2 regions of the Brevibacterium sp. ACRRH genome follow, and region 1 is predicted to be linked to the other one. Evidence: predicted binding sites of a transcription regulator. Region 1 holds the regulator's gene; the other holds the start of a gene.

Region 1 (5,357 bases):
GTACCCCAGTCCCGTCAACGCTTGACTCATGGTGTTGCGCGATTCCACAAGGCGTTCCACGTTTTCCAGCAGTGCTGGCGTGTGTTCAAGCGCTGCACACGCCGCCGCCTGAGTCAGGCGTGACAGGTGATACGGCAGACGCACCAGGCGCAGAACATCAATGAAGTCCGGATGCGCAACAGCGTAACCGACGCGCGCTCCGGCAAAAGCGAACGCTTTACTCATGGTGCGCGAAACCACCAAACGTGGGTTGTCTGGTAGTAGGTCGAGTGCAGTTTGGAATCCGGGCCGCGCGAATTCGGCGTAGGCCTCGTCGACAATGACGATGCCTGTCGTCACTTCAAGAACTGCTTCTACGACCTGAATCGGAGTTGAGCAACCCGTGGGGTTGTTGGGAGTACAAATGAAGGTGATGTCTGGCTTGTTCTCACGCACTGCGTTAACTGCAGTGTCGACATCGAGCGTGAAGTCGTCGTTGCGTGAGGCTTTGATCCATGTGGCACCCGTCGATGTGGTGATAAGCGGGTGCATCGAATAGCTGGGCTCAAACCCGAGTCCTGTGCGCCCTGGTCCCGCAAACGCTTGGACAATGTGCGAAAGAACTTCATTCGAGCCATTGGCTGCCCAAATCCATTCGGGCGGAATCTGGGTGAGCTCACCGTTGCCTTGCTTTTCCAGAACCGTGGACAGGTATTGCGACAGGAGCTCCCGTAGGCGAGTGAACTCACGATCCGGGTAGCGGTTGAGGTGTTGGAGCTGTTCCCCAAGGTTCTTTTGCAGCGCCTCAACCACGACTGGTGGAACGTCATACGAGTTCTCGTTGACGTTGAGGCGCACGGGCACATCATGCACTGGAGCACCGTAGGGCTTCGCACCGCGCAAATCGTTTCGAACCGGGAGATTTTCAACCACGCCACGAGTTTAACGTGAGGGCACTTCGAGCTTTTGTCCGGGTCGAACAAGCGAGCCGTCGAGGCCGTTGAGCGCCTTAATCTGCTTCACCACCTGGTCGGTGGGAACACCTTCACTGTGTTCACGTGCGATAGTCCACAGTGACTGGTCCTCCTGCACTGTCACCGTCACGGTCTGAGCTGATGCCCCACCTTCAGAAGCCTGCGCCGGCAACACGGCCAACGTAATAGCAAACGCCGCGACAACCAACGCAAGCACAACCACTAGCCGACGAACCGCATATGTGCGAGCCATTCGTGTCATCTCAATCCTCCATTCGAACTAATGTTCTATCGAATCTATGTTCTATTGAACACAACATTCGAACAAATGTCTACTGTTTCTCGAACAAATGTGCGAAAATAGATTCAAACGCGATCCCTTTCGCTTTCATACCTGACTGTTCCAGGAGGGTCTGACACAGTTTTTGGATCGCACGTTTTAGCAGGTCACACATTGGGAGGAAACGTGGCAGAGAAGGCAAAGCGGGGCCGGGGGCGCCCACGCAACGAAAGCGTCATCGCAGACATTCAAGAGCAAGAGTCACTGCACTCGCGCTCACTACCAGAAGACTCAATCTCACGCACCGACAGGCGACTGACCCCACGTCAGCGCCAAGTCCTCGAATGCATCGAACACGCCGTCTACACCAACGGCTACCCACCAAGCATGCGTGAAATTGGCCAGGCGGCGGGCCTGGCCTCGCTGTCATCGGTTGCCCACCAGCTCAACCAGCTGGAACGCTTGGGGTACGTCCGTCGCGACCCTAAACGACCTCGGGCCCTTGAAGTCGTCAACCCCGACGAAATTGAGTACAACAACAACATCACCCCAGAAACCTCCGCGAACACCGCACTGGTTCCTGTCGTGGGACGCATCGCGGCCGGTGGCCCCATCACGGCAGAACAGCACGTTGAGGACGTCTTCCCACTCCCCCGTCAGGTTGTGGGCTCAGGCGAAATGTTCCTCGTGCAGGTCGTAGGTGATTCCATGATCGACGCTGCCATCTGCGATGGCGACTGGGTCGTGGTGCGCAAACAGTCCACGGCCAACAACGGCGAAATCGTAGCCGCCCTGCTCGACAACGAAGCCACCGTGAAGACGCTCAAGCGCGAAGGCGGCAAGCAGTGGTTGCTCCCTGAAAACAAGGACTACGAACCCATCGACGGCGATCACGCGCTCATCATGGGTCTAGTCACCGCCGTTATTCGTCGGTTGTAGAAGCTGCAGCGGCACCAGCGCCGGCTTCCCCGGCAGCAACTCCCGTTGCGAGGCGCTGCAAGGCCTGCTTCACCAGTTCAGAGTTAGTAGTCCGCCACAGTGGCGGAAGCGAGTCGAGCAAAAACTTCGAATAGCCTGCTGTGCGCGCACGCGAGTCCAACAACGCAACCACACCGCGGTCGTGTGACGTGCGGATCAGCCTCCCAGCTCCCTGCGCCAACCGCAACGCCGCGTGCGTTGCCGACACCGCCATGAACCCGTTCGCACCTCTAGCCGCAGCGGCCTGAGTGCGCGCCTGCGACAACGGGTCGTCGGGGCGTGGAAACGGAATCCGGTCAATAAGCACCAACCGGTTGGTCAATCCCGGCACATCCACGCCCTGCCACAGCGACATGGTGCCAAACAGAACGGCCGAATCATCGGCGGCGAAGTCCCTCACCAGTACCGACAACGTGTCCTCGCCTTGCAAGTACACCGGGTAGCGCGTGCGCTCCCGCACAAACTGGGCGGCCTCTTCAGCGGCACGCCGGGACGAAAACAGTCCCAGGGCACCACCTCGGGACGCCTCAATCAGTTCCACGATTTCGTCCAACACCTGGACGTTGACCCCTGACCTGCCGGGTTTGGGCAGGTGCCCGGCCACGTAGAGGATCCCCTGCTTTTGGTAGTCAAACGGGCTACCCACGTCGATCGCGTCGTACCGGGGCGCATCCTCCCCAGCCAGACCCAGGGCAGCCGCAACCGGTTCAAACTTGCCACCCAACGCCAGGGTCGCCGAGGTCGCCACCACGGTGGACTCAGCAAACAACCCGTTCCGCAACGTACCCGCCACACTCAGCGGCGCCACAACGAGCGACGTAGTGGTGGTTTCCTTAAACGTATTCGTCGAAATCCACGCGACATCGTTGCTGTTGCGGTCCAACAACCGCTCCACTAGCTCATACGCTTCGTCAATACGCGCGCGTGCCATATGTCGCCCGGCGTCGGGCTCGGACTCCTTGGACACTCCCCCGACCTGCGAACTCAAGTCCCGCAACGCGTCATGCACGGCCGACAGCGCGTCGCCCAGGTCTTCTGGCCACACGCGCAACAGACCGGGCTCGTGCTCTTCCAGGGCAGCCGCAAACTGATCGCTGGCCTTGGTGAGCGCCTGAACGGTGTTCGCCGTGGCGGCCGTGTGCTTCTTAGCCGTCGACGCCACAGCGCTTAGAAGCGCATGCGTGATTGCCCCGGTGAGCGCGCCGGTCACACGGTCGCGCAGTTCGTGTGCCTCGTCGATCACCACCGCCGAATGCTCCGGCAACACCGACTGCTCCCCTTGCGCTTCAATCGCCAAGAGCGCGTGGTTGGTGACCACAATGTCGGAGTCCGCGGCCGTGTTCTTGGCGCGTTCGGCAAAGCACTCTTCGAACATGGGGCACGTGGACCCCAGGCAGTCAAACGAGTTCACGGACACCAGCGACCATGTCCGGTCGGACACGCCGGGCACCAGGTCGTCCCGGTCCCCCGTCGAGGTCGCATCGGCCCACTCCCGGATCCGCGCGATCTCGGCTTCGGTCGCGGTCATTGAGCCACCTCGGTGCCCTTCAATGTCAGCACCAACGTCGAACAACGCGGACTCTTCATCACCCGGGTACCCGCCTCCCAGCTTGTGGAGGCACACGTAGTTGCGCCGTCCTTTTAACACCGCCGAGGTGGGCTTCCGCCCGGTGATGGCCCCTACCGTTTTCGTAAGTCGGGGTAGGTCGCGTTGGATGATCTGTGACTGCAGGGCAAGTGTTGCGGTGGAGATGATGACCCGGTCACCGGTTCGCAGCGTGTATTCGACACTGGGCACCAGATAGCCCAGGGATTTCCCGGTTCCGGTGCCTGCTTGCACCAGCAGGTGCGTCTGGTTGTCCAAGGCGCTCGATACTGCTTGGGCCATGGTGGTCTGGCCTTCGCGGTGGGTTCCGCCTAGGGCATCTACGGCTGCGTCAAGGAGTTGTTCTACGTCTGAGCTCATGTGGTTCACCCAAAGATATGTGGGTCGACCATGTCTGGCTGTCGAAATTGTTCGAGTTCGTGCAGAAGATCGGGCTCCACCATGGCCACCAGTAGCGTGCCCTGAGAGGTGTATTTCTCAGACTCAACCGTGCCTTCGTCGTGGGCCCGGGCAATGAGCTCACCACGGTCGAACGGGATGAGTGCGGTGATGTGGTGGGACGGGCGCGGCAACAGGTCATCGATGCGGTCACGAAGCTCGTCGATCCCCTGCCCCGAGTGCGCGGACACAACGACGGCGTTTGGGTACGTGTTGAGCACGCGCGCCAGGGTGTCTGGATTCGCGATATCGGCTTTGTTGAAGACGATGAGTTCAGGAATGTCTCCGGTTTCGGCTTCGTTGAGCACTTCGTGTACCGCCCGAATCTGAGCCAGTGGGTCCGCGTGGGAGGCGTCGACAATGTGAAGGAGGAGATCGGCATCCGAAGCCTCTTCCAGCGTGGAGCGGAAGGCTTCAACGAGCTGGTGGGGCAGGTTGCGCACAAACCCCACCGTGTCGGTGTACGTGAACACACGGCCATCGGCTGTGTGTGCCTGACGGACCGTGGGGTCCAGGGTGGCGAACAGTTCGTTCTTCACCATGACCCCGGCGTCCGTGAGCCGGTTGAGCAAGGAGGACTTACCAGCGTTGGTGTAGCCCACGATGGCCACACTGGGCACCTTGTTGCGTGTGCGGTTGGAGCGTTTGGTTTCGCGGGCTGGCGCCATCGCCTTGATCTCGCGGCGGAGTTTAGCCATGCGCGTGCGAATCCGACGACGGTCGAGCTCAATTTTAGTTTCACCAGGTCCGCGGGACCCGATTCCAGCACCTCCGGCCACACGACCACCGGCCTGCCGGGACATGGAATCACCCCAACCACGCAAACGCGGAAGCAGGTACTCCAGCTGCGCTAACTCCACTTGCGCTTTACCCTCGCGGCTTTTAGCGTGTTGGGCGAAAATGTCCAAGATCAGGGCAACTCGGTCAATCACTTTGACCTTGACCACGTCTTCCAGCGCACGGCGTTGGCTGGGCGCAAGTTCGGTGTCGGTAATGACGGTGTCGGCGCCAACGCTGGCGACGATCTGGGCGAGCTCTTGCGCCTTTCCGCGTCCCAAGTACGTGGACGGATCAGGGGTATCGCGTCGTTGCAAAACCCCGT
Region 2 (5,357 bases), on a different contig from region 1:
TACTGGCGCAGGCCCGACGCAACCGCGCAGACGGTTATCGACGGGTGGGTACACACCGGCGACTTGGCTCACGTTGATGAGGAAGGGTACATCACGCTGGTTGACCGCCTGAAAGACATGATTATCACCGGTGGGCACAATGTGTATTCCGCCGAGGTGGAAAATGCGTTGGCAGCGTACCCGGAGATTACCGACATTGCGGTGGTGTCCCGTCCGCACCCGGACTACGGTGAAACGGTCGTGGCGGTTGTGACCCCGGCTGAAGGTGGGAACCCCACGCTTGAAGGGTTGCGCGCGTTTGCGGAACCGTTGCTGACGCACTACAAGATTCCGCGTGAACTCATCATTGAGGACATTCCGCGCAACCCGTCCGGAAAGATCCAAAAGCACAAGCTGAGGGAGAAGATTGCCCGTAAATGACCATCGCCTGGCGACTTTCGCCCTTCGAAATAGACTTTCGCCCTCACAAATAAAGGAGTACAAAAGTGATTCTTGACGGATACCGCGGTGCGTGGGAAACCGAAGAAACCGATGACCTGCGTGACCTCACGCGGACCTTCTTGGAGAAGGAAGCGAAGCCCAACTTGGCGCGTTGGGCCGAAGAGCACAAGATCGACCGCGAGTTCTGGAACAAAGCCGGTGAGCTGGGACTTCTGTGTGTGTCCATTCCGGAAGAGTACGGCGGCGGTGGCGGAACGTTTGCCCACGAAGCTGTTGTATTGCAGGAGCAGGGGTACATTGGCGACGCGGCGTGGGGTTACGCCGTTCACTCCACGATTGTGGCGCACTACATCAACGCGATTGGAACGGAAGAGCAGAAGAAGCGCTGGCTACCGGGCCTGGCGTCCGGTGAGCTGGTTGGTGCTATTGCCATGACTGAGCCGGGCACTGGTTCTGACCTCCAAGCGGTTAAGACCAAGGCTGTTTTGGACGGCGACGAGTACGTCATCAACGGTGCGAAGACGTTCATTTCGAACGGTACGCACGCGGATATCGTCATTATTGTGGCGCGTACTAACGACCAGCCGGGTGGTAAGGGGCTGTCGCTCATTGTCGCCGAGGTGAATGACCTTCCCGGGTTCTCGCGCGGTCGCGTTCTGGACAAGGTTGGGCAGCGCGGACAGGACACTCGCGAGTTGTTCTTTGAGGACATGCGGGTGCCGGCCCAGAACCTGTTGGGTGGTGTTGAAGGTAAGGGGTTCATCCACCTGATGCAGCAGTTGCCGCAGGAGCGGTTGGCGCTGGCCGTCACCGGTGTGACCACGGCTGAGTATGCGGTGCGTTTGACCATTGACTACGCGAAGGAACGTGAAGCTTTTGGGCGCCCGATTCTGGGATTCCAGAACACCAAGTTTGTTCTGGCGGAATGCGCCACCGACACGTTCGCGGCACGCACCTTCGTGGACCACCTCATTGCTCAGCACATCGATGGGAAGCTGACCACCGAGCAGGCGTCCGCAGGTAAGTACTGGGCGACCGACATTCAGAACAACGTGATCGACCGGTGTGTACAGATTTTCGGTGGATATGGGTACATGCTCGAATACCCGATTGCGCGGATGTACGCCGATGCGCGCGTCCAGAAGATCTACGGCGGTACCAACGAAATCATGAAGGACCTCATTTCGCGTGGGCTGTAGGGCGTAGGGAATACGTCAGCAGGCGAGCAGATTCCAACAGCCAAAAAAGTTTACGAAAGGAAACCACTGTGCAGTTTGCTAACAAGACTCTCATTGTGACAGGAGGCGGGTCTGGTCTGGGCGCTGCCACGACTGAGGCGCTGATTGAGCGAGGCGCTCGCGTGTTCATCGCCGACCTCAAGGGCGAAGCGCCGACTGGTGCTGAGTTCGTCGAAACTGATGTGACGAGCCCTGACAGTGTTTCAGCGCTGGTGGACAAGGCCAATGCCGACGGAAACCTGGCAGGGCTGGTCAACTGTGCTGGGATCGGAACCGCGCAGAAAACCGTGAGCTCCAAGGGGCCGCACGACCTCGAATCGTTCGCCAAGGTTGTGAACGTCAACCTCATTGGTACGTTTAACGCAATTCGCTTGGCGTCCTGGGCGATGTCGCAGAATGAGCCGGGCGAAGATGGTGAGCGTGGCGTGATTGTGAACACTGCGTCGGTTGCGGCGTTCGAGGGCCAGATTGGTCAGGCTGCGTACTCTGCTTCTAAGGGAGGCGTTGCCGGGATTACGTTGCCTATTGCCCGTGACTTGGCGAGTGTGGGGATCCGCGTCGTCACGATTGCGCCTGGGTTGTTCCTCACTCCAATGTTGGCGGGACTGCCTGAAGCGGCACAGGAGTCGCTGGGCAAGCAGGTTCCGTTCCCGCAGCGCCTGGGCCGGCCGAGCGAATACGCCAACCTGGTGACGCACATCGTGGAGAACCGCATGCTTAACGGTGAAGTGATTCGCCTTGACGGTGCTATCCGCATGGCGCCACGCTAAACCGACAGCGTATATGGGCAGGTGACCGCAAGGTTGCCTGCCCTCTTTTTTATGTGCGCCGAGGTGGCACCTGGGTTTCCGTTTTTCTTCACCTGCCGCCTGATAAACCTGCCCAGGAATTTCATGTCCAGACAACACAAGGTGAGTGATGCAGCGCATTATATTGCGCAGTTTTGCTCGTTTTGCGCCGTCATGCTTGGGGCTATGCGCGTGTGTTCCCGGGATTTTCGTAGCAGGTGCCGGGTCTGTGGGAAGTTGATCGCGATATGGTGCGCGGCATAGTTGGTGGAGCATGTATAACCGCCTGTTGCCCTACGGATTGCTGGGCAACAGGTCCCTGCTGTACACACTTTTTGAGTATTAAACTCGGCTCGCGACTGTGCACATCCTTTGACTTACATGAGGGTGTTGCTGGCGAAGCGCGATCGGCTGTAAGAGTCGAGTGTCCTGCGCGCTGGCATATGTCTTGTAGCGCTGATCTATCGTGACCGTCACCTACACAAGCGAGCGTCGTCTGCGGTGTCCATAGCTGAATGCGTTTCACTGAACGCTTTTCGCGCCCGCAACTGGGCGTTCGTCGTGCCCATGCCTGTTCGCTTGTCGTCACCACAACTCAGCGCCGTTCGTCGCCACGGCAGAGCGCTTGTGGTGTCTTCAGCTGAATGCTTTTGGATACCCAACTGAACGCGTGTGGCTTCTTTGACTGAACACTCGTTCGAAAATAAATCGAAACAAAACGAACAAAACCCTTGACTCACACATTCGAACACAAATAGAATAGAAACACGCAAGGAGGTGAAACCACATGACCACAACAATCCACGACCAGCACAACGACATGTACGACGGGCCGGCTGTTGAGCTATTCGAAACAGTCAAAACCACCACACGACTCATGGACGAAGCACGCGTGAAACAAGCCGAAGCAGTCGCTGCGTTGATCAGCGCCCACGTAACGCCGGTGGATGATTTCACTGACGGCATGCACGCAGTATTCACCTCCAACCCGGGAGCAGGCCCACTGGTCACTAACGGGAAAGCAGGACAAAACTTCAACGCGGGTAAGGTTTCACACTCAGCTTCGGGTTCGTCTTCTGCTTTCGGGCCGGTGACTGTTGCTTCTCATGCGGGCGCTGGGGTTGTTTCTGCGGATGGTCCGCGCGCCACTGTTGGTATTGACGATGTGGTGGCGTGTGTGGCCCTGCCTTCGGGTGAAGTGTGCACGGTTGCCAGTGTCGAACGCGTACCAGAGGAACTACCGACTCCGACAGAAGGGGTGTTGGCGAAAATCTTGGATTGTACGCGTGCCCAGGTGGTGACCCAGGTGCGGAAGATCATGACGGCTGTGGTGCTCATGCCCAAACTCTGGTCGTTAGCGAAACAGGGTGTGATCGGGTTTGACCGGCTTCTTTATACGGCTGGCAGGGCCGGTCGTGCTGGGGTGTGTATCCCGGTGTTTGATGAACTGCTCACCAGTAAGCGTGTGGACGTGTCATGGAAAACCTTTAAACGGCATGTCACTGAAGTGCTCGCCATGCTCACCACCCCTGAAACCAGGGCTGCGAACGCTCACCGTAACCGGTCAGTGTCGTATTGGGTCAATGATGACGGGACAGCCACGTTGAGTCTTACCGGTCCTGTGTTGGAGATGGAAGCGTTTTACCAGCGTGTACGCGGGACTGCCAGAGCAATCATGGCGAACCACATAGAACCGTTCACTGCCACGTTGACGGATGAACAACAAGCCCTGTTCATCACTGAAGACAACGGGGACGTTTCTGAAGTACGTGTGGGTGACCTGGGCAGGGTTGAGGTTGATGATGACCGGCTCATGGACCAACTCACCCTGGACCTAATCACCGGCGCCAAACCCTCAACGACACTTCGTGTCCGAGTGACCCGGACAGGCAAACAGGCGCCGATTAGAGTCATCCACACCAGGCCAGATAGCCCGGGTGCGGATGATGCTGAAGTGATCCTCGAAAACGGCACCCCAATCCAAACCGAAAACGCTCCAGGCGCGCATGCCCAGGGCGGGAACGCCACTGGCAAGGACGCAAACGTTGCTGATGCAAACGGCGGTTCCGCAACTGACGGGTTTGGCGCTGGTGCTTCTGGTCCGGGAGATTCTGGTTCTGTGTGGGCTGAGAAGTGTGAAGCCCGTCAGGCTGAGGACGTGTATGAGCTTGAGTTGTGCGTGTCCATGCCTGAAAAAGAAGAATGGCTCAAATCCCAAGCCAGCATTAACCTCACAGTCCCGGTACTGCACTTCCTCATGAACAACCCACCACCAAACCAAGAACAAAACCCCGACCAAAACGAACAACACAGACCCGGAACTGGCCAAGAGGTCCACAGGCACAGGGTTAAAGAACAGAGACCTGAAGAACAAATACCTGTGCGACAAAACTCTGGAACACCGGTAAACAGCGAACAAGCATTCACATACCAGGGGAGTAGTGCGCCACCAGGAGTTGGGGTCTCGCCGGGTTATGACGAGCCGATGTCCGGGAACCAGGGGACAGGTGTGCCACCGGGTAGTGAAGAAACCCTAAACTCCGAAAAGTTCTTGAACACTGAGGAACCCGTGAGTGCCAGCGAGCCTGTGGGTGCTGGTAGTGAGCTTGATTATGGGCTGCCAGTCAAGGTGGACCCAGATGTGCGGGTTCCGGTGATGATGAATAACCGGGTGCCATTAGACACGAAGACTGCTGATCGGGTGATTACGCGGGCGAAGTGGGTGTACCGGATGTTCACCGACCCCCAAACCGGGGTAGTCCTGGAATCTGCGCCGACGAAGTATTACATACCCGCGGCTTTGAAGCGCATGGTTGAGGCTAGGCATCCTGATTGCAGTGCTCCGTGGTGTGCGGTCCCTGCCAGGGTGTGTGAGAAGGACCATATCGAA

Evidence for each region. Region 1 encodes LexA, which represses DNA repair genes until DNA is damaged. Its sites were predicted from a motif close to TCGAACANNTGTTCGA; they were not measured.
Region 2: the regulator LexA is predicted to act here: its motif matches at 3,153-3,168, upstream of MHX53_RS00955 (HNH endonuclease signature motif containing protein).

The regions. Positions count from the first base shown of each region.
Region 1 is NZ_JAKRMN010000005.1:46,443-51,799, forward strand. It holds gene MHX53_RS06300 (histidinol-phosphate transaminase) at 1-912, opposite strand, end outside; gene MHX53_RS06305 (LysM peptidoglycan-binding domain-containing protein) at 922-1,215, opposite strand; gene lexA (transcriptional repressor LexA) at 1,498-2,172, shown strand; gene MHX53_RS06315 (ATP-dependent DNA helicase) at 2,156-4,177, opposite strand; gene hflX (GTPase HflX) at 4,183-5,357, opposite strand, start outside.
Region 2 is NZ_JAKRMN010000001.1:203,651-209,007, forward strand. It holds gene MHX53_RS00940 (AMP-binding protein) at 1-420, shown strand, start outside; gene MHX53_RS00945 (acyl-CoA dehydrogenase family protein) at 486-1,640, shown strand; gene MHX53_RS00950 (3-hydroxyacyl-CoA dehydrogenase) at 1,709-2,449, shown strand; gene MHX53_RS00955 (HNH endonuclease signature motif containing protein) at 3,255-5,357, shown strand, end outside.